2 regions of the Microbacterium sp. T3-8 genome follow, and region 1 is predicted to be linked to the other one. Evidence: riboswitches for the same ligand, from Rfam matches in the RefSeq annotation. Region 1 holds a riboswitch; the other holds the start of a gene.

What was found. A riboswitch is a leader RNA that binds a small molecule or an ion and turns the genes downstream of it on or off. The one in region 1 is predicted to bind thiamine pyrophosphate.
Region 2: linked by a shared signal. The riboswitch ahead of thiM (hydroxyethylthiazole kinase) and the one ahead of ACZ5Y9_RS16415 (ECF transporter S component) in region 1 are both predicted to bind thiamine pyrophosphate.

The regions. Positions count from the first base shown of each region.
Region 1 is NZ_AP027918.1:3,409,501-3,420,528, forward strand. Features, by position in the region: gene ACZ5Y9_RS16385 (sulfite exporter TauE/SafE family protein) at 1-65, shown strand, start outside; gene ACZ5Y9_RS16390 (SDR family oxidoreductase) at 86-916, opposite strand; gene ACZ5Y9_RS16395 (SDR family NAD(P)-dependent oxidoreductase) at 953-1,717, opposite strand; gene ACZ5Y9_RS16400 (phosphotransferase) at 1,841-2,566, shown strand; gene ACZ5Y9_RS16405 (energy-coupling factor transporter transmembrane component T family protein) at 2,574-3,365, opposite strand; gene ACZ5Y9_RS16410 (ABC transporter ATP-binding protein) at 3,362-4,819, opposite strand; gene ACZ5Y9_RS16415 (ECF transporter S component) at 4,819-5,523, opposite strand; TPP riboswitch at 5,514-5,625, opposite strand; gene ACZ5Y9_RS16420 (D-alanyl-D-alanine carboxypeptidase family protein) at 5,709-7,340, shown strand; gene ACZ5Y9_RS16425 (ABC transporter ATP-binding protein) at 7,772-10,045, opposite strand; gene ACZ5Y9_RS16430 (ABC transporter ATP-binding protein) at 10,042-11,028, opposite strand, start outside.
Region 2 is NZ_AP027918.1:2,522,027-2,533,054, reverse strand. Features, by position in the region: gene pheT (phenylalanine--tRNA ligase subunit beta) at 1-180, shown strand, start outside; gene ACZ5Y9_RS12100 (AAA family ATPase) at 229-1,371, opposite strand; gene ACZ5Y9_RS12095 (NAD-dependent epimerase/dehydratase family protein) at 1,456-2,436, shown strand; TPP riboswitch at 2,444-2,537, shown strand; gene thiM (hydroxyethylthiazole kinase) at 2,528-3,376, shown strand; gene ACZ5Y9_RS12085 (bifunctional hydroxymethylpyrimidine kinase/phosphomethylpyrimidine kinase) at 3,373-5,529, shown strand; gene argC (N-acetyl-gamma-glutamyl-phosphate reductase) at 5,750-6,814, shown strand; gene argJ (bifunctional glutamate N-acetyltransferase/amino-acid acetyltransferase ArgJ) at 6,811-7,968, shown strand; gene argB (acetylglutamate kinase) at 7,965-8,864, shown strand; gene ACZ5Y9_RS12065 (acetylornithine transaminase) at 8,861-10,066, shown strand; gene argF (ornithine carbamoyltransferase) at 10,063-11,019, shown strand; gene argH (argininosuccinate lyase) at 11,016-11,028, shown strand, end outside.

The sequences.
Region 1 (11,028 bases):
AGCGGCTCTTCGACCGCATCGTCATCGTGCTCACGGTGCTCGGCGCGGTGTACCTGCTCTTCTGAGCGTCACGGGGCGGCCCGGGTCAGTCGAGGAAGATGTCGGGGAACAGCGCCGCGTCAGGGGTCCCCGGGATCGCGGCGTAGCCCGAGAAGTCGGTCATCCCTGCAGCCTCGAGCACGTCCTCGACGATGAGCGTCTGCCCCGTATACGACCCGGCGGGCTGCAGGAGCACCTGGTACGCGGCATCCGCGTAGATGTCGGGCGTGCGGCTCGCGGCCATGACCTTGTCGCCGCCGAGCAGGTTCTGCACCGCCGCGGTCGCGATGGTCGTACGCGGCCAGAGCGTGTTCGCGGCGATGCCGTCGCGCGCGAACTCCGCCGCGAGACCCAGCGTCGCCATCGTCATCCCGAACTTCGCGAGCGTGTAACCGGTGTGCGCACCGAGCCACTTCGGCGTGGGGTTGAGCGGCGGGGAGAGCGACAGGATGTGCGGGTTCTCGGCATCCTTCAGCATCGGCACGGCCGCGCGCGACAGCATGAACGTGCCGCGCACGTTGACGTCCTGCATCAGGTCGTACTTCTTGGGATCGAGGTCGAGCGACCGCGAGAGGTCGATGACGCTGGCGTTGTTGACGACGATGTCGATGCCGCCGAACTCGCCCTGCGTCTTCATCACGGCCTCGGTGATGTCGGAGTCGTCGCGCACGTCGCCGACGATCGCGAGCGCCTGCCCGCCGGCCGCGCGGATCTGCTCGGCCGCCGTGTGGATCGTCCCCTCGAGCTTGGGATGCGGGGTGTCGGTCTTCGCGAGCATGGCGATGTTCGCACCGTCGGCTGCAGCGCGCAGCGCGATCGCGAGTCCGATCCCGCGGCTGCCGCCGGACATCAGGATGGTCTTTCCTGCGAGTGACATGGGTCTCCTTCTGGGTCGGATGCCGGTGCGGGCGGGTTACTTCGGCGCCATGCGGATCGCGCCGTCGAGGCGGATCGTCTCGCCGTTGAGGTAGTCGTTCTCGACGATGTGCTGCACGAGGGCGGCGTACTCGTCGGGGCGGCCGAGCCGTGAGGGGTGCGGCACCTGCTGGCCGAGGGAGTCCTGCGCGGCCTGCGGCAGGCCCATGAGCATGGGGGTCTCCATGATTCCGGGGGCGATGGTGACCACGCGGATGCCGTAGCGGGCGAGCTCGCGGGCGACCGGCAGGGTCATCGCGTGCACACCGCCCTTCGACGCGGCGTACGCGGGCTGGCCGATCTGGCCGTCGAAGGCGGCGACGCTGGCGGTGTTGACGATGACGCCACGAGTGTCGGTGTCGCTGTCCACGGGGTTCTTCACGATGACGGCGGATGCCTGCGACAGCACGTTGAACGTGCCGACGAGGTTGATGCGCACGATGCGCTCGAAGTCGGCGAGCACGGCCGGGTTGCCGTCTCGGTCGAGCACCTTCGCGGGCGGCGCGATGCCGGCGCAGTTGACCACGACGCGCAGCGGGGCGACGGCCTGCGCCTGGGCGACGGCATCCTGCACCTCGTCGACGCTGGTGACGTCGGCGGGCACGAAGAGTCCCCCGAGTTCGTCGGCGAGCTCGGCGCCCTTCGACGTCGAGAGGTCGATGATCGTGACGTGGGCGCCGTCGGCGGCGAGCCGACGTGCGGTGGCGAGGCCCAGACCCGAGGCGCCTCCGGTGATGAGCGCGCCCTGTCCACTGATCTGCATGGTGTTCTCCTTCGAACGTCGTCGTGCGACTGAGTTTCAGCCTACGTGGTTCTTGGTGTCACCACGATCCCCGGGGAAGGCTGTGTCAGCGAGCCTACGGGGTCGGCACGGCAGACTGGAGGGATGAGCATCCCCGACCCCCACATCGAGATCCCCGCGCGCGTACGCGACCTCGCCGGTCGCGCCGCCGTCACCCCGGTCTGGCGCAACGGCATCGGGGGCCTCACGTTCCGCACCGACGACGGGCGTTACATCAAGTGGGGTCCGCTCGATGACGAGGCCAACATGCACGACGAGGCCGAGCGGATGCGCTGGGCCCGCCGCTGGATCGCGGTGCCCGAGGTGCTCGCCCAGGGCGAGGACGACGCGCACGAGTGGCTCGTCACCCGCGCGATCGACGCGTTCAGCGCCGTCGATCCGCGCTGGGATGGCAAGGCTGAGATCGCAGTACCCGCCGTCGGTCGCGCCCTGCGGATGCTGCACGACACCCTCCCCGTCGCCGACTGCCCGTGGGAGTGGAGCGTGCACTGGCGCGTCTCGAACGCCGCCGAGCGCGGGGTCGTCGTGCCGCCCGAACTGCACGAGGCCCCGCCGATCGACCGCCTGGTCGTGTGCCACGGCGACCCCTGCATGCCCAACACGCTCCTCGACGCCGCGGGTGAGCCCGCCGCCCACGTCGATCTCGCCGCCCTCGGTCTCGCCGACCGGTGGGCCGACCTCGCCGCCGCGGCCATGAGCACCGGGTGGAACTTCGGCCCCGGCTGGGAGGACCCGCTGCTCGAGGCGTACGGCGTCGAACGCGACGACGCACGGCTCGAGTTCTACATGCGGCTCTGGAACGAGACCTGAGCGACGGCTAGGAGCTCGGCCCGAGGATGAAGTTCCACGCGCCGGTCGCGATCGCGGCGGCCACGGCCACCCCGGAGATCGTGAGACCGACCGCGAGCAGCATCCATTCGGCCGCCCCGAACCGCGACTCGCGCGCCCACGTGCGCCGACCGGGGGCTCCGAAGCCGCGGGCCTCCATGGCGGTGGCGAGCTTCGCGCCCCTGCGGATCGAGAGTACGAGCAGGGCGAACGCCATACCGAAGAACCGGCGGATGCGTCCGCGATCGGCGACTCCACGTGCCCGGCGCGCGAGTTCGAGCGCCCGCCAGTCGTCGAGGAACAGCCCGATCATGCGCAACCCGGCGAGCGCGCCCAGCACGAACCGGGCGGGCAGCTTCAGCACCTGAGCGAGTCCGTCGGCGAGGTCGGTGGGGTCGACCGTGATGAACAGCACCACCGACGGCAGCGCGATCGCGAGCACGCGCAGGAAGGTCGCGAGAGCGAGCGCGAGCGACCCGTCGCTGATGCGCAGCACGAACCACTCGACGTAGATCGTGCCGCTCGTCTCGCCGTAGAGAGCGATCGTGACGGCGGTGAGGGGCGCCGCGAGCCAGACCGGCCAGGTGCGCAGCCAGAACTCGCGCCAGCCGATGCCGGCGAAGAAGAACAGCACGCACTCGAGCACGAGGGCGACGGATGCCGACACCGGATCGAGCGTGAGGATCAGCGGGATCGCGATCAGCGCGCTCACCCCGAGCTTGGCGACGGGGTTGATGCCGGCGATGCGTCCGGTGCGGGCGGTGGTGTCGAGCACGGTCATCGGCTGCCGCCCAGCTCGTAGCGTTCGGCGTGGAGCGCGCGGGCGACGTCGAGGTCGTGCGTGATCGTCACGATCGCGGTGCCCTCGTCGCGCAGGGCGGCGAGCATCGCGACGAGTTCGGCCCAGGTACGGGCGTCCTGTCCGAAGGTCGGCTCGTCGAGCACGAGCACCCGGGGCCGGGTCGCGAGGGCGGCGGCGACCGTCAGCCGACGCTTCTCGCCGCCCGACAGCGTGTAGGGGTTGGCGCGCGCGAGCCGGTCGAGGCGCAGCCGGTGCAGCAGTTCCTCGCTGCGTGCGGCGATCTCGTCTTCGGGCATGCCGAGCGCGCGCGGGCCGACCGCGAGCTCCTCCTGCACGGTTTTCGCCAGCAACTGATGCTCGGGCTCCTGGAAGACCATCCCGATACGGGTGAGCAGATCGCGCGAGGCCCAGTCGATCGGCGTCGATCCGATACCGGCGGCCAGGGCCGCGGATGCCGCGACCGCACCGCCCGCAGGCGGCAGGAGTCCCGCGAGCGTGAGCCCGAGGGTCGACTTGCCGGCACCGTTCGGCCCGGTGATCGCGAGCGCCTGTCCTGCCCGCACGTCGAGGTCGATGCCGGTCGCCACGGGCTTCCCCTTCACGCGGGCGACGGCGAGATCGCGGGCCGAGATCAGCACCTCGCCGGGCGCCGACAGCGGAGCGGGCGGAGCATCCGGAGCGAACCCCGGCACCCACACCCCGTCGGCCGCGAGCCGGGCGCCCTCGACGCCGAGTACGTGCGCGGGCGGTCCGTCGGCCACGACCCCGCCCTGCCCGACCACGATCACCCGCGTGATCAGCGGCAGCCATACGTCGAGGCGGTGCTCGACGACGATCAGCGTCGCGGGGTGCGCCTGCAGCATCCGCTCGACCGCGTCGCGCACCTCGACCACGCCCTCGGGATCGAGGTTGGCCGTCGGCTCGTCGAGCAGCACGAGCCCCGGCCGCATCGCGAGGATGCCGGCGAGCGCGAGCCGCTGCTTCTGCCCGCCCGACAGCGCCTTGGTCGGGCGATCGAGCGGCACGTCGAGGCCGACCGCGTCGAGCGCCTGCGTCACGCGCGGCCAGATCTCGGCGCGCGGGATGCCGAGGTTCTCGCACCCGAAGGCGACGTCGTCACCGACCCGGGCGAGGATCACCTGCGAGTCGGGGTCCTGGAGCACCAGCCCCGTGCGCCCGCGCGTGGACGCTGCGGGGATGCCGTCGACGAGGAGCGAGCCCTGGGCTTCGCCCTCCTCGTCGCCGCCGAGCACCCCGGCGAGTCCCTGCAGCAGCGTCGACTTGCCGGCACCGGACGCGCCGAGCACCAGCACGCGCTCCCCCGGTTCGATCCGGAACGAGACGTCCTGCAGCGCCCAGGCCAGACGGCTGGCATGACGCCAGCCCCACGCGGTCGCCTCGACCGTCGCGGGGCCGGCCTGATCGATCGTCATCAGACGCGGACGCGCGCCTCACGGCCCGAGCCGAAGCGATCGAGCGCTCCCGTGGCCGCGATGCCGCGCGCCAGCACCCACGACAGGGCCCCGGCGATCACCGCGCCCGACACGACCGTGCTGATCAGATAGATCACCGTGAACTCGGTGCCCGACCCCGCGTACCAGAGGATGAGGTTGTTGATGCCGCCGGCGAGGGCCGCGCCCGCTCCGGCGAGGATCGCGACGGGCAGCGACCAGCGACGGTAGAAGAACAGCAGGAAGATCAGTTCAGCGCCGAGGCCCTGCACGAGACCGGCCTCGAGCGTCAGGAACCCGCCCCACTGGTTGCCGATCAGGGCCGAGACGACCGCGGCGAGCAGCTCGACGTAGATCGCGGCGCCCGCCTTGCGGATGATGAGGCCGCCGAGCACACCGGCGAACAGCCACGGTCCGTCGAGCAGCCCCTGCAGGCCCGGGAGCAGCGGCTCGAGGAGCGCCTTCGGGCCGAGGTAGCCGACGTTCCACGCGAGGAAGATCAGCCCGGCGGCGACGCCGAGCACGCTGGCGACCACGATGTCGACGACGCGCCAGCGCCAGATCGTGGCGGGTGCGCTCTTCGCGGATGCCTGCTTCGCGGCGGATGCCGGGTTGGATCCGGATGCCGGGTTGGATGCCGTTTCGCCGGTGTTCTTCGCGGCGGATTCGGGCGTGGACGTACTCATCTGAACTCCTCCCTGCGCTGGCATGACCCAGATCAGGTTCGACGGTCGAAGCGCGATTCGCTCCCTCTCAGCCCGGCTCGCCGGACTCCCGTGGTTGTGCTGACCAGCATACCCGCGCGCCGACACCCGCGCCCGCCCGTGACGCATCGCCGCAGATCAGCCCGGGGATTGGGTACCGTAATCGAGTGACCGCCGCTCATCCCACCGACGCCGCCACCGCCGCCGTGCCCGATTCCGGCGCGGCTGCGACCGACGCCCCGGGCGAACTCGAGCCGCCTGCGACGGCATCCGTGCCCGCCGTGGCGGATCCGGACGAGGCGAAGGCTGCCGGCGTCGAGGAGGCTGGTCCTGAAGGTACTGATGTCGAGGCTGCCGGTGTCGAGACCGCCGGTGTCGAGGGGGCCGGTGTCGAGGCATCCGCCGCTCCGGAGGCGAGCGAGAGCGAGACCCCCGAGGCCGCATGGGCAGATGAGAAGCGCCCGGCCACGGCCCTGACCTGGATCGACACCGCCGCCGTCGCCGCAGGTTCCGCGGCGCGCACCTACGACGAGCCGTACGTCGAGGATCCCGCCGTCGCGATCATGCGCGGAGCCCGATTGCGCCCGGCGATCGCGAGCGCCCGTGTGCTCGTGCCGATCGGCATGGTTCTCGGTCTCGTCGGCGCATACGCCGGCACGACCATCCTCTGGCCGCTGCACGAGGTCGCCCCGACCGTTCATTCTGTCGAGTTCACCACCGTCGCCGCTCCCGCGGCCGCCGTGGCGTGGCCCGGCGTCGGCAGTGCAGCCGTCGGCGTGGGCGGCATCGGCTCGACGGCATCCTCGGTGGATCCGGCGAGCATCGCGAGCATCACCAAGGTGGTCAGTTCACTCATGGTGCTCGACCGGATGCCCCTGGCCCTCGGCGAGCAGGGTCCCGAGTTCTCGTTCACCCGTGCCGACAGCCAGTCGTACTGGTCGTATCGGATGTCGGATCAGTCGTCGCTCGATGTGCCGGTCGGCGGAGTGCTCACCGAGTACCAGATGCTGCAGGGCACGCTGCTCGGGTCGGCGAACAACTACATCGACCGCCTCGCGCGGGAGATCTGGGGATCGAACAGCGAGTTCGCGGCCGCCGCGGAGATCTGGCTGAGCGAGCGCGGCCTCAGCGACATCACGGTCGTCACACCGTCGGGCTTCGACATCGGCAACGTCGCGACACCCGACGCCCTGGTGCGCCTAGGCGAGCTCGCGATGAAGAACCCGGTGTTCGCGGAGATCGTCGGCACCCCGGCCGTCGAGCTGCCCGGTGCGGGCCTCGTGACCAACACGAACGGCATGCTGGCCGACCCCGGTGTCGTCGGCATCAAGACCGGCACGCTGGTCGGGTGGAACCTGCTCACGGCGAAGAACGTGACCGTGGGCGACAGCACCGTGCAGCTCTACGCGGCGGTGCTGAATCAGGACGACGATGCCCAGCGGCTCGCGGCCACGCGCTCGCTGTTCGCCGAGGTCGAAGCGGCGCTCCTCGCCCAGGAACCCGCCGTTCCAGCCGGCACGGTCGTCGGTCAGGTGCGCACCGAGTGGGGCGCGGAGGTCGACATCGTGACGGATGCCGACGCCGACGTGCTGCTCTGGAACGGTGCCGCGGCGACGACCTCGACGAGCTTCTCGCTCGGGGATGCGCGGGAGGACGGCGACGCCGTGGGCTCGCTGAGCACCGCCGGCCCGATCGACACGACCACGACGGAACTCGTTCTCGACGACGACGTCGAGGGCCCCAGCATCTGGTGGCGCCTCACGCATCCGATGAACCTGTTCGGCCTCGACTCGGAATAGAGCCGGGTTCCTGACTCCGTGAGGGGTCAAGACTCGCCGTGTTCGTATCGGCCCGTGAGGCGTGTTGTGACCCCTCACGTTCAGATTGCCTCCTCGCACGCCTGTCGCCCTCTGCCGCCCGCTCATCCGCAGGGAAGAACGACACGTGCAGGGAGAATCCCGCCGAACCTCCCTGCAGATGTCTTTTCTCCCTGCACGTGGTGCCGCGCCATCACGCCTGCACGGACGGATCACGTCCGCACGGCGAGACCCCCGGGATCGCCGTGCAGACGTGCGCGCTCCGTGCAGATGAGCGGGATCGGGCGGATGCCGCGGCGGCGGGTTCTCGGGGCGACGGTGCCGCACGCGAAGCGCCCTGGCCTGCGGATGCGGGTCGGGGCGCTTCGGGTGGGCGTGAGCCCGGGTGTCTGCGGCGGGTCAGCCGTGACGGGTCAGCTGCGGCGGGTGTCCCCCTCGGGAGACGGGTGCTCGATCACGGCCTGCGCCGCGGCAGCTTCGGCGGCGGGCTGCTGGGCTCCGACCGATGCGCCGGTGACGGCATCCGCTGCTGCGGCCTCGGCGGCATCCGCGTCGTCGGCGTCACCCGTGATGACGGTCGGCGTCGAGCCGGTGAGTGCCTCCTCGGCGTCGATGTCGGTCGCCGCCTGCTCGAACTGCGACTGGTACAGGCGCCAGTAGGCGCCCTGGGCGGCGATGAGTTCGTCGTGCGTGCCCTTCTCGACGATGTCGCCGTGCTCCATCACGAGGATGAGGTCGGCATCGCGGATCGTCGACAGGCGGTGAGCGATCACGAACGACGTGCGCCCCTCGCGGAGCGCCGCCATCGCGTTCTGCAGGAGCAGCTCGGTGCGGGTGTCGACGGCCGACGTGGCCTCATCGAGGATCAGGATCGACGGCTGGGCGACGAACGCCCGGGCGATCGTGATCAGCTGCCGCTCACCCGCCGAGACATTCGACGCGTCCTCGTCGAGCACGGTGTCGTACCCCTCGGGCAACGCGTGCACGAAGCGATCGACGTACGTCGCCTTCGCGGCCTCGAGCACCTCGTCATCGGTCGCGGTGGAACGTCCGTATCGGATGTTCTCGCGGATGCTGCCCGCGAACAGCCAGGGGTCCTGCAGCACCATGCCGGTGCGGGAACGCAGCTCGTCGCGCGTGACCTCCGAGATGTCCTGACCGTCGAGCAGGATGCGCCCGCCGTTCAGCTCGTAGAACCGCATGATCAGGTTGACGAGCGTGGTCTTACCCGCGCCGGTCGGTCCGACGATCGCCACCGTCTGCCCCGGTTCGACCCGGAAGGAGAGATCCGTGATGAGCGGACGCTCGGGCGTGTACGAGAAGGCGACGTTCTCGAACTCGACGACGCCCTTGCCCTCGTCGAGCGCGGGAGCGTCGACGTCATCGGCCTCCTGCTCCTCGGTGTCGAGCAGCTCGAACACGCGCTCGGCCGAGGCGGTTCCCGATTGCACGACCGCCGCCATTCCGCCCAGCTCCGACAGCGGCTGCGTGAACTGCTGCGAGTACTGGATGAACGCCTGCACGTCGCCGAGACGCAGCTGGCCGTTCGCGACCATGAGGCCGCCGAGCACTGCGATACCCACGTAGGTGAGGCTGCCGACGAAGGTCATCGCCGGCATGATGATGCCCGACAGGAACTGCGCCTTGAACGCGGCCTGGAAGAGCTCCTCGTTCTCGTCCTTGAACTTGTCGAGGGCGTCCTGCTCGCGGCCGAAGACCTTGACCAGCGCGTGGCCCGAGAAGGCCTCCTCGACGCGGGCGTTCAGCCGTCCGACCTTGCGCCACTGCGTGCCGAAGGCCTTCTGCGAACGCGGACCGATGACGCCGAAGATCACTCCCATGAGCGGAAGCGCCACCAGCGCGACGAGCGCCAGCTGCCACGAGATCGAGAACATGAGCACGAGCACGCCCACGACCGTGAGCACCGCGGTGATCGCGCCCGACAGCGACTGCTGCATGGTCTGCGTGATGTTGTCGATGTCATTGGTGACGCGGGAGATCAGGTCACCGCGCTGCACCTTGTCGAAGTACGACAGCGGCAGTCGGTTGATCTTCGCCTCGACCGATTCGCGCAGACGCCACATGGTGCGCACCATGATGACGTTGATGACGTAGCCCTGGATCCAGCTCAGGAACGCCGCGACCACGTAGATCGCGAGGACGGCGGCGATGACCCACCGGAGCGCGTCGAAGTCGACGCCGTCACCCACCTGGAAGTCACCGAGCGCGGCGACCTGGTTGGCGAAGTCGGTCTGGCCGCCCTGCCGCAACGCGTCGACGACGTCGTCCTGCGAGGTACCCGCGGGGAATCCGGGGAAGTCGCCGTTCGCCTGCCCGAGCTGCACCGAGATGAAGCCCTTGTAGATGAGGTTGGTCGCCTCGCCGAGCACCTTCGGAGCCGCCACCGTGAGCACGACGCCGATGGCGCCGAGGATCGACACGATCACGAACCAGACCGCCGAGGGCTTGAGCAGGCCGATCATGCGGCTGAAGCTCTTGCCGAAGTTGTCGGCCTTGCCGGGCGCGACGCTGTCCCAGCCGCCGCCGTCCTGACGCGCCTTCTCGGCCAGCTCGGCCTCGTACTTCTCCTCGTCGGTCAGTTCGGGCTCGACGACGGCCGCGGTGCCCGCGGTCGCGCTCTTGGCTCCGCGACCGCGACGGGTACGTGAGGAGTTCTGCTCGCTCATGCGTCCACCCCCAGCTGCGACTCGACGATCTCTCGGTACGTCGTGCTCGTCTCGAGGAGTTCTTCGTGCGTTCCGACGCCGACCATGGTCCCGCCCTCGAGCACGACGATGCGGTCGGCATCGGTGATCGACGAGACGCGCTGCGCGACGACGACCTTGGTCACGTGGGGAAGCTCCCTCCACAGCGCCTGTCGCAGACGGGCGTCGGTGGTGAGGTCGAGCGCCGAGAACGAATCGTCGAAGACGAGGATCTGCGGCTGACGCACGATCGCGCGGGCGATCGCCAGGCGCTGGCGCTGACCGCCCGAGACGTTGGTTCCACCCTGGGTGATCCGCGACTCGAGCCCCTGCGGCATCTCCTCGACGAAATCACGGCCCTGCGCGATCTCGAGCGCGTGCCAGAGCTCGTCGTCGGTGGCGTCTTCACGGCCGTAGCGGAGGTTCGACGCGACCGTGCCGGTGAAGAGGAACGGGCGCTGGGGAACGAGTCCGATCGTCGCCCAGAGCGATTCGACGTCGGCGGTGCGGACGTCGGCTCCTCCGACGAAGACGGCTCCGCCCGAGACGTCGAAGAGGCGCGGGATCAACGAGACCAGCGTGGTCTTGCCGGCACCGGTCGATCCGACGATCGCGACGGTCTCACCGGGCTCGGCGGCGAAGCTGATGCCGGAGAGCACGGGGGCGTCGGCTCCGGGGTAGGTGAACTCGACGTCGTCGAACGCCACGGAACCCGGAGTCGGGAACGAGGTGACGCCGTTCGCCGGACGCTCCATGCTCGACGTCGTGTCGAGCACCTCGCCGATGCGCTCGGCCGAGACCGCGGCGCGCGGGATCATGATCGCCATGAAGCTGGCCATGATGACGCCGCCCATGATCTGTCCGATGTACTGCATGAACGCGAAGATCGTGCCGACCTGCACCGTGCCGCTGTTGACCTCGACGCCACCGAACCAGACGACCGCGACGACCGTGACGTTGAGGAT
Region 2 (11,028 bases), 890 kb from region 1:
TCAGTGCGCCTGGTCGACGACTACCGCGGTGAGGGCGTTCCTTCGGGTTCGAAGAGCCTGAGTTTCGCCCTGCGTTTCCGCGCCGACGATCGCACTCTCACGGCGGCCGAGGCCAGTGAAGCCAAGCTCGCGGGCGTCGCCGTCGCCGCCGAGCGCTTCGGGGCGGCTCTCCGCGACTGAGTCCCACCCGATCTCCTCGCAGGCACTGGCCGTCGCGCAGCGTTACCGCTAGCGCGACGGCCAGTGCCAGCTCGGACGCTCGAGCGGCAGCTGATCGCGCACACGGGTTCCGTAGCCGTTCGACTCGAGCTCGACGACCGACCCGCCCGCCTCGGCGAGTGCGCGGCGGAGGGGTGCCGAGTGGGTGACGACGATCACCTGCGTCTGGGCCGCCGCATGAGCGAGCAACGAGCCGAGAGGGTCGATGAGGCTCTCGTGCAGGCTCGACTCGGGCTCATTGACGACGAGGAGCGGCGGCGGGTCGGCGGGGAGCAGTGCCGCGCACCACAGCAGGTATCTGAGCGTGCCGTCGGAGAGTTCGGCGGCGTCGAGCGGACGCAGCAACCCGGGTTGCCGCAGCTGCAACCGGAACGAGCCGTCGGTGACGGATATCTGCACGCGTGATCCCGGGAAGGCGCGGTCGACGGCCTCGTCGAGCGGAGCGCCGCGTCCGGCTTCCGTCGTCGTCGCCCACACGGCGGCGAGGTCGGAGCCGTCGTCGCTCAGCCAGCGCGTGCGGGTTCCGACCTGCGGCTGTCGCGCGGGGGCGGACGCGTCGGTGCGGAAGTGGTCGTAGAAGCGCCAGCTGGCGATCCGGGAGCGCAAGGATGCCGTCTCCCACCGCGCGGTGCCGTCGACGAGGTCGAGCAGCACGCTCTGCCCCGGTCCCATCGGCTGATCCACCGACTCCCAACCGTCGTCGCCCCGCACCCGCACGCCGCCGCGCTGACGATCGACGAACAGCGTTCCCGGCCGCGCGAACGTGCCGCTGAACAACTGTTCGCGTTTGATCTCCGGGTCGCGCGTGAAGAGGCTGCGCGCGTCGGTCTGCGGCAGGCCCAGGTCGATGAGGTACCCGACCTCGTCGGCGGCGATGCCGAGGCGCACCGAGATCGGTCGGGTACGCCGTGTGCCCTGGGCTCCCTCACCCTGCGGCGTCTCGGGGCCCGCCCACAGCACGCTGTCGAGGCCTCCCTCCCGTGCGACGGCGGCGACCGCGCGGCCGTGGCCGGTCGCTGCGAGCAGGCGCAACGCGCGGTAGAGGTTCGACTTGCCCGTGCCGTTCGCCCCCGTGATCACGGTGAGCGGATCGAGCGGCACGACGACGTCGACGAGCGAGCGATAGCCGGAAACGGCGAGGGTCGTGAGCATGGCCCCATCGTGTCAGGCGCATCCGACACTCTGCTCTGAGCGGATGCGCTTCCGTCGGCGCGCCGATCCTGGTGTGCTGGTGTCATGACGAAGGCTCTGATTCTCGGCGGCACCGGATGGCTGTCGAGCCGGATCGCCCGCCGCCTCCTCGACGAGGGCGCCGCCGTGACCTGCCTCGCGCGGGGGACCCGCCCGGTGCCGCCGGGGGCGACGCTCGTGGTCGGGGACCGGACCGGCGCCGATCCGTACGCGGCGCTCGACGGCGAATGGGACCTCGTGGTCGACGTCTCGTCCTCGGCGCTCCAGGTCGCCCGGGCCGTCGACGAGCTCGGAGACCGCGCCGCCCGCTGGACCTTCGTGTCGTCCGTCTCGGTGTACGCCGACGACGAGACGGTGGGCGCCGACGAGAGCGCGCCACGGCATCCGTCCTCCCGCGCGGAGGATGCCGACTACGGTGCGCAGAAGGCGGCGGCGGAGGATGCCGTCGCCGCACTGGGCGATCGGGCGCTGATCGTGCGACCCGGTCTGATCGTGGGCGAGGGCGACCCGAGCGACCGCTTCGGTTACTGGGCGGCGGCGTTCGCACGGGCGGGGGAGCGACAGGTGCTGGTGCCGCCCCTGGCCGGCCGGACCGCGCAGATCGTCGACGTCGACGACCTCGCCGCGTACGTCGCCTCCTCGCGAGCCGTCGGCGCGGTGAACGCGGTCGGCGACGGCATCCCGCTCGCCGACATGCTCGAGATCGTGCGCGGTGCCGCCGGACACACCGGCGGCGTGCGCGAGGCGAGCGAGGAGTGGTTGCGCGCGCGCAGCGTGGAGTACTGGATGGGCGTGCGCTCGTTGCCGCTCTGGTTGCCGGCCGACACGACCGGATTCATGACCCGTCGCAACGAGAGGTTCCTCGCGACGGGAGGCGCGCTGAGCCCGCTCGACACGACGGCCGCGCGGGTCGTGGCCGACGAGCTCGTGCGCGGTGTGGATCGTCCGCGCCGAGCCGGGCTCAGCCGCGCGGAAGAGGCGGATCTCCTCGCCGAGCTCGGCGGCCGATCACGGTCGCTTCGCTAGACTCTGGGCGAGTGACACGGGGTGCCGCATCCGCGGCTGAGATCACACCCGTCGAACCTGATCTAGTTCGTACTAGCGAAGGGATGTCGCAATGAGCGATCTTCTGCGTCCATCGTCCGCCCCCTCGACCGCGCAGTCCGCGGCCCAACTGCTCGAAGCGCTGCGCACGGCTGCGCCGTTGACCCAGTGCATCACCAACGCGGTCGTCACCGGATTCACCGCCAACGTGCTGCTCGCGGTCGGAGCCGCGCCGGCGATGGTCGACATCGTGGGCGAGGCGGGGATGTTCGCGGGTGCGGCCTCCGGGCTGCTCGTGAACCTCGGCACCCCGACCCCGGAACAGCGCGCGGCGAGCCTCGAGGCGGTCGAGGCGGCGACCCTCGCCGGCACTCCCTGGGTGCTCGATCCTGTCGCGATCGGTGTGCTCCCGGTGCGCACCTCCCTGGCGGGCGAGCTCGCCGAGCGTCGGCCGACGGCCATCCGCGGCAACGCGTCGGAGATCCTCGCGCTGGCGGGTATGAGCACGGGCGGACGCGGGGTCGATGCCACCGACGGCACCGAAGCCGCACTCGACGCGGCCCGACACCTCGCTCGTCGCCATGGCAGCATCGTCGCCGTCTCGGGCGCCGTCGATCTGCTGACCGACGGCGAGCGGGTTCTCCGGCTGTCGAACGGTGACGCGCTCCTGACGCGCGTGACCGGAGGAGGATGCGCACTCGGGGCGGTGATGGCGGCGTTCCTCGGCACCGCCAGGGCGACCGGCACCGGAGCGCTGGATGCCGTCGCCGGGGCTTCTCTCGTCTACACGATCGCCGCGGAGGATGCGGCGGCGTCGGCGCCGGGGCCGGGCAGCTTCGCCGTCGCCCTGCTGGACGCGCTCGCCGCCGTCGAGCCGGCAGAGGTCATCGCTCGCGCGCACGTCGAGGAGGGAGCGCGGTGATCGCGGATCTCTCCCTGTACCTCGTGACGGACGCCGCCCTGTGCGGTGCACGCGGCGTCGTCGAGACCGTGCGGGAGGCGGTCGACGGTGGCGTGCGCATCGTCCAGCTCCGCGAGAAGGATGCCGAGCACTCCGACGTGGTCGCTCGCCTGGTCGAGCTTTCGCGCGTGATCGATGGGCGAGCGCTCCTCGTGGTGAACGACCGTCTGGAGGCGGCTCTCGATGCACGCGCGCAGGGCGCCCGAGTCGACGGGGTGCATCTCGGTCAGGGCGACGAGTCGGTGCTCCACGCGCGTGCGGTGCTGGGACCCGACGCGCTGATCGGGCTCACGGCGAACAGCGCGGCCCATCTCGCTGCGCTCCACGCATTGCCCGAGGGCACGGTCGACTACCTCGGGGTGGGAGTCATCCGCCCGACGGCGACCAAGCCCGACCACCCGCCGGCTCTCGGGATCGAGGGGTTCCGGGCGTTCGCCCGGGCCACCGCCCTTCCCTGCGTCGCGATCGGCGGCGTCGGCATCGACGACACCGAGGATCTGCAGTCCGCCGGCGCCGCTGGGCTCGCCGTCGTCTCCGCGCTCTGCGTCTCGCCGGATCCGCGTGCCGCGGCCTCCGAGTTCCGCGCGCGGTGGCGGCGGGGCGCGGTGCCACGGGTGCTGAGTATCGCCGGCAGCGATCCCTCCGGCGGTGCGGGGATCCAGGCCGACCTCAAGTCGATCGCGGCGAACGGCGGATACGGGATGGCGGCGATCGCCGCGCTCACCGTGCAGAACACGCGCGGCGTGCGCGATGTGCACGTGCCGGATGCCGCGTTCCTCTCGGCGCAGCTGGAGGCGCTGTCGGACGACATCGTGATCGACGCCGTCAAGATCGGGATGCTCGCGAACGTCGAGGCCGTGCGCGTCGTGAGTGCGTGGCTGAATCGGGTGCGCCCGCCGATCGTGGTGCTCGACCCCGTGATGGTGTCGACGAGCGGGGATCGTCTGCTCGACGCGGATGCCGAGGACGCTCTGGCCTCGCTGCTGCACCGCGCGCATCTCGTCACCCCGAACCTCGCGGAACTCGCCGTCCTCACCCGCCGGGAGGTCGAGGGATGGCCCGCGGCGCTCGCCGCAGCCGAGGAGCTGTCGACCGAGTACGGCACGGCGGTGCTGGTGAAGGGCGGTCACCTCCCCGGCGATCAGGCTCCGGACGCGATCATCGACGTGCGATCCGGCTCACGGGAGGAGTTCGGCGGCGGTCGCATCGCGACGGCGAACACCCACGGCACGGGATGCTCTCTGTCCTCCGCCCTCGCGACACGACTCGCCCGCGGAGACGACCTCACCGAGGCGGTGCGCGCTGCGCGGAGCTGGCTGCGCGAGTCGCTGCGGGAGAGCGGTGCCCTGCACGTCGGTGGCGGTCACGGCCCGGTGCATCACTTCGCGGGGCTCTGGGCGCGGGGCGGTGCGGGCACGCGACCGCTCCCGGAGGAGGTCGCCGAGGACTGGTGGCAGGGCATCGCCGGGATCCGGGCGGGCATCGACGGCCTCCCGTTCGTCCGCGGACTCGCCGACGGTTCCCTCCCCACGGAGGACTTCCTCTTCTACCTCGCGCAGGACGCGCTGTATCTCCGTGACTATGCGCGCGTCCTCGCCGATGCCGCCCGACTCGCACCCACCCCGGACGAGCAGGCGTTCTGGGCGGAATCGGCCCGCGGGTCGATCCTGGGTGAGCTCGAAGTGCACGCCTCCTGGTTGACACCGGCGCAGGGGGTGGCGGCGGCCACGTTCGCCGCGGACGCCTCGCCGACGACAACCGCATACCTCGACCACCTGCGATCCGTGGCGTTCGGGGGTGACTATCCCGAGCTGATCGCCGCCGTGCTGCCGTGCTTCTGGCTCTACACGGACCTCGGCGAGCGTCTGCACGCGGGGGAGTTCGGGGAGCGCGCCCGAGACCCGGAGCATCCGTACACCACGTGGCTCGCGACGTATGCCGACCCCGCCTTCGCCGAGGCGACCGCCCGGGCGATCGCGTTCGTCACCCGGGCGGCGGCCGCGGCGGATGACGAGACCCGCGCGCGCATGCGGCGTGCGTTCGAACGCTCCAGCGTTCACGAGCAGGCGTTCTTCCGTGCCCCGGGGGAGCGGGGCGGCGACTCGGTGACGTGACGGATTTGCGGATGCCGTCGAGGGCGCGCTATCGTCGCGACATGCCTTCGGCCGCTTCCGCTGTCTCGACGCTCGTCCCGAGCGCCGCTCCGGTGCGCCGACGCCGCGACCGCCGACGTTAGGCGACCCCGCGCTCCTGCCTGCCGATCCCGGCGGACGATGGTCGAGCACCGGTGTCGCCGCCCCGGTCCCCGACAGCCCCGACCGTTAAGGTAGAAGCATGACGTACTCCGTCGCCGTCTCCGGCGCATCCGGCTATGCGGGCGGCGAGATCCTCCGCCTCCTCGCCGCTCATCCCGACATCGAGATCCGCACCGTCACGGCGCACTCGAACGCCGGACAGCCGCTCGTCCAGCACCAGCCCCACCTGCGCTCCCTCGCGCACCTCACCCTGCACGACACCACGCCCGAGATCCTCGCGGGTCACGACATCGTCGTGCTCGCGCTCCCGCACGGACAGTCCGGGCAGTACACGGACGCGCTGGGCGACGTTCCGCTCGTCATCGACGCCGGTGCCGATCACCGTCTGACGTCGCAGGACGCCTGGGACGCGTTCTACGGAGGCACCTTCCACGATGCCTGGACCTACGGCGTGCCCGAGCTCCTCGTCGACGGAACGAAGCAGCGCGAGCGCCTGCGCGGTGCCACACGCATCGCTGCTCCCGGCTGCAACGCCTCCACCGTCAGCCTCAGCCTCGCCCCCGGGGTCGCTGCCGGTGTGATCGACCCGGGCGACATCGTCTCGGTGCTCGCGGTAGGCCCCTCCGGTGCGGGAAAGAGCCTGAAGACCAACCTGCTCGCCAGCGAGGTCCTCGGCACCGCGAACCCCTACGCCGTGGGCGGCACCCACCGGCACATCCCCGAGATCCGCCAGGCGCTCGCCGCAGCTGCGCCCGCGAGCACCGGCGCATCGGGCGACGGCATCCGCATCTCGTTCACCCCGGTGATCGTGCCGATGTCGCGGGGGATCCTCGCGACATCGACCGCGCCGATCGTGCCCGGTGCGTCCGACGCCGACATCCGCGCCGCCTGGCAGAACGCCTACGGTGACGAGACCTTCGTGCAGCTGCTGCCCGAGGGCGTGTTCCCGCGCACGGCCGACGTGCTCGGTGCGAACACCGCGCTGATCGGTCTCGCGATCGACCGTGCGGCGAATCGGGTCACGGTGGTCGCCGCGGTCGACAACCTCGTCAAGGGCACCGCCGGCGCCGCCATCCAGTCCATGAACATCGCGCTCGGCCTCCCCGAGGACCGCGCGCTCTCAGTGAACGGAGTCGCCCCGTGAGCGTCACCGCCCCCGCAGGTTTCGAAGCGGCAGGCGTCGCCGCCGGCCTCAAGTCCACCGGCAAGCCCGATGTCGCCGTCGTCGTCAACCGCGGCCCGCGCAAGGTCGGCGCCGCCGTGTTCACGAGCAACCGCGCCAAGGCGAACCCGATCATCTGGTCGCAGCAGGTGATCGCCGATCGCGTCGTCGAGGCGGTCGTGCTCAACTCCGGTGGCGCGAACTGCTTCACCGGAAGCTTCGGATTCCAGACCACGCACCAGACGGCCGAGAAGGCCGCGGAGCTGCTCGACATCAGCGCGGGTGACGTGCTCGTGTGCTCGACCGGGTTGATCGGCACCGGTGACGAGGTGTTCCGCGCGAAGGTGCTCGCCGGCACCGAGCAGGCGATCGCCACGCTGTCCGCCGACGGCGGCGACGCCGCGGCCCAGGCGATCATGACGACCGACACCGTCGCGAAGACGGCGGTCGTGCAGGGCGACGGATGGACGATCGGCGGCATGGCGAAGGGCGCGGGCATGCTGGCTCCCGGACTCGCCACCATGCTGGTCGTGGTGACGACGGATGCCGACCTCGAGCCGCTCGAGGCGGATGCCGCGCTCCGCGCAGCGACCGGCACCACGTTCGACCGGCTCGACTCCGACGGATGCATGTCGACCAACGACCAGGTCACCCTCCTCGCCAACGGGGCGAGCGGGGTGAAGCCCGACCTGGATGCGTTCCGCTCGGCGCTGCGCGAGCTCTGCCAGGAACTGGCGGTCAAGCTGCAGGGCGATGCGGAGGGCGCGAGCCACGACATCACGATCGAGGTGCGCGGCGCGGTGTCCGAGCAGGATGCCGTCGAGGTCGGCCGTTCGGTGGCCCGCAACAATCTCTTCAAGGCGGCGATCTTCGGCAACGACCCCAACTGGGGTCGGGTGCTCGCCGCCATCGGCACGACGTCCGCGCAGTTCGACCCCTACGACGTCGACGTCTGGATGAACGACGTGCGCGTGTGCACCGCAGGCGGTCCGGATCGTCCGCGCGAAGATGTCGACCTGACGCCTCGGGCGACGAACCTCGTCATCGACCTGCGTTCGGGCGAGGCATCCGCCACGATCCTCACGAACGACCTCACCCACGACTACGTGCACGAGAACAGCGCCTACGCCTCATGACCGACATCCAGGACACTCCCGCCGAAGAGGCGGCGCAGAAGGCGACGACGCTCATCGAGTCGCTGCCGTGGCTGAAGAAGTTCCGCGACCAGATCGTCGTGGTCAAGTACGGCGGCAACGCCATGGTGTCGGACGAACTGCAGGACGCCTTTGCGCAGGACATCGCGTATCTGCGCTATGTCGGCGTGCAGCCGGTGGTCGTGCACGGCGGCGGCCCCCAGATCTCCGACATGCTCGGGCGCCTCGAGATCCCCAGCGAGTTCAAGGGCGGGTATCGCGTCACCAACACCGAGGCGATCGGCGTGGTGCGCATGGTGCTCACCGGCCAGGTGAACCCGCAGCTGGTCACCAAGATCAACTCCCACGGCCCGATCGCCACAGGGCTCAGCGGTGAGGACGCGGGCCTGTTCGGCGGTCGCCGTCGCGGGGTCATGGTCGACGGTGAAGAGGTCGATCTGGGGCGAGTCGGCGACGTCGTGCAGGTCGATCCGACGGCGGTCATCGATCATCTGGTCGCCGGGCGCATCCCCGTCGTGTCGAGCATCGCGCCCGATCTCGACCACCCGGGGCACTCCCTCAACGTCAACGCCGACGCGGCGGCGGCTGCCCTCGCGATCGCCCTCGGCGCCCGCAAGCTCGTGATCCTCACCGACGTGCCGGGGCTCTACGCCGACTGGCCGAACCGCGATTCGCTCGTGTCCCACCTGACGTCGACGGCCCTCATCGACATGCTGCCGAGCCTCGAGTCGGGGATGATCCCGAAGATGCGCGCCTGCCTCGACGCGGTCGAGGGCGGAGTGGACGCCGCGGCGATCATCGACGGACGCGTGCCGCACTCGGTGCTCGTCGAACTCTTCACCAGCAAAGGAATCGGAACGGAAGTGGTGGCAGGATGACCATCTGGCAGGACGACGCGCAGCGCGACCTCGTACTCAACGCGGGAGCGCGCCTGGCGTTGCTGACGCGTGGCGAGGGCTCCTATCTGTGGGACTCCGAGGGCCGACGCCACCTCGACTTCCTCGCCGGGATCGCCGTGACCTCCCTGGGCCACGCGCACCCGGTGTTCGTCGAAGCGGTCTCCCGCCAGGCCGCGACGCTCGCCCACGTCTCGAACTATTTCGCGACCCCCTCGCAGCTCGCGCTCGCCGCACGCCTCAAGCGTCTCGCGGGGGCCGGGATCGACGGTCGGGTGTTCTTCTCGAACTCCGGCGCCGAGGCGAACGAGGCCGCGTTCAAGCTCGCCCGTCTGCACGGCGGTGCCGAGCGTCCGCGCATCATCGCCCTCGAGAACGGCTTCCACGGCCGCACGATGGGTTCGCTCGCGCTGACCGCGAAAGAGGCGATGCGCGCCCCGTTCGAGCCGATGCCCGGCGGCGTCGAGCACATCCCGGCGACCATCGAGGCGCTCGAAGCCGCGATGGACGATCGCGTCGCGGCGGTCATCGTCGAGCCGATCCAGGGCGAGGCCGGCGTGGTCGAGCTTCCCGAGGGCTACCTCGCCGCCGCCCGCTCGCTGACGCTCGCGCACGGAGCGCTCCTCATCGTCGACGAGATCCAGACCGGTGCCGGGCGCACCGGCGCCTGGTTCGGGTTCAGCCATGAGGGCATCACCCCGGATGCGATCACGCTCGCGAAGGGGATCGGCGGGGGCTTCCCGATCGGCGCGCTCGTGACCTACGGTGCGGCGAGCGATCTGTTCACCCCCGGCTCGCACGGCTCGACCTTCGGTGGGAATCCGCTGGCCACCGCGGTGGCGGATGCCGTGCTCGCCGAGATCGAGGACGCGGGGCTCGTCGAGAACGCCGCCCGACGCGGTGAAGAACTGCGCGAGACGATCCTCGGACTGGAATCGCCGCTGGTGTCGGGTGTGCGCGGTCGCGGTCTGCTGATCGGCGTCGCCCTCACCGAGCCGGTCGCGGGTGCGGTGGTCGCTGCGGCGCAGGAGCGCGGCCTCATCGTCAACGCGGCCAATCCCGACACGGTGCGCATCGCGCCCGCCCTCACGATCGGCGACGCCGAGATCTCCGAGTTCCGCGAGCTGTTCGCGGCCACGCTCTCCGACGTCTTCGCGACGCTCCCCGGAAAGGTATCCGCATGACCCGCCACCTGCTGCGCGACGATGACCTCACGCCCGCCGAACAGGCCGAGATCCTCGATCTCGCGATCGAGTTGAAGAAGGATCGGTGGGCGGACAAGAGCCTCGCCGGGCCCCAGACGGTCGCGGTGATCTTCGACAAGTCGTCGACCCGCACCCGTGTCTCCTTCGCGGTCGGGATCGCCGACCTCGGCGGATCGCCCCTCATCATCTCGACCGCGAGCAGCCAGCTCGGCGGCAAGGAGACCCCCTCGGACACCGCGCGGGTTCTCGAGCGCCAGGTCGCCGCGATCGTGTGGCGCACCTACGCGCAGTCGGGGCTCGAAGAGATGTCGGCGGGCACCCGAGTGCCCGTGATCAACGCGCTGTCCGACGATTTCCACCCCTGCCAGCTGCTCGCCGATCTGCTCACGATCCGTGAGCACAAGGGCGAGCTCGCGGGGCTCACGCTGACGTTCTTCGGCGATGGGCAGAGCAACATGGCGCACTCCTATGCGCTCGCCGGCGTCACAGCGGGCATGCACGTGCGCATCGCCTCTCCCGCCGACTACTCGCCGCGGGCGGACGTCGTGGAGGCGGCCGACCGTCGAGCGGCCGAGACCGGTGGGTCCATCACTCTGTACACCGATCCGGTCGAGGCTGCGGCCGGCGCCGACGTCGTCGTCACCGACACGTGGGTGTCGATGGGCAAGGAAGAGGAGAAGATCGCGCGCATCCGTGATCTCGGCGGCTACAAGGTGACGCCCGAGACGATGACGCTCGCCGACTCGGAGGCGATCTTCATCCACTGCCTTCCCGCCGATCGCGGATACGAGGTCGACTCCGAGGTCATCGACGGCCCGAAGAGCGTCGTGTGGGACGAGGCCGAGAACCGCCTGCACGCGCAGAAGGCGCTGCTGGTGTGGCTGCTGCGGAAGAACGGCTCGGCATCGGCCCTCGCCGGAGCCTCCGCATGAGCGGCGCGA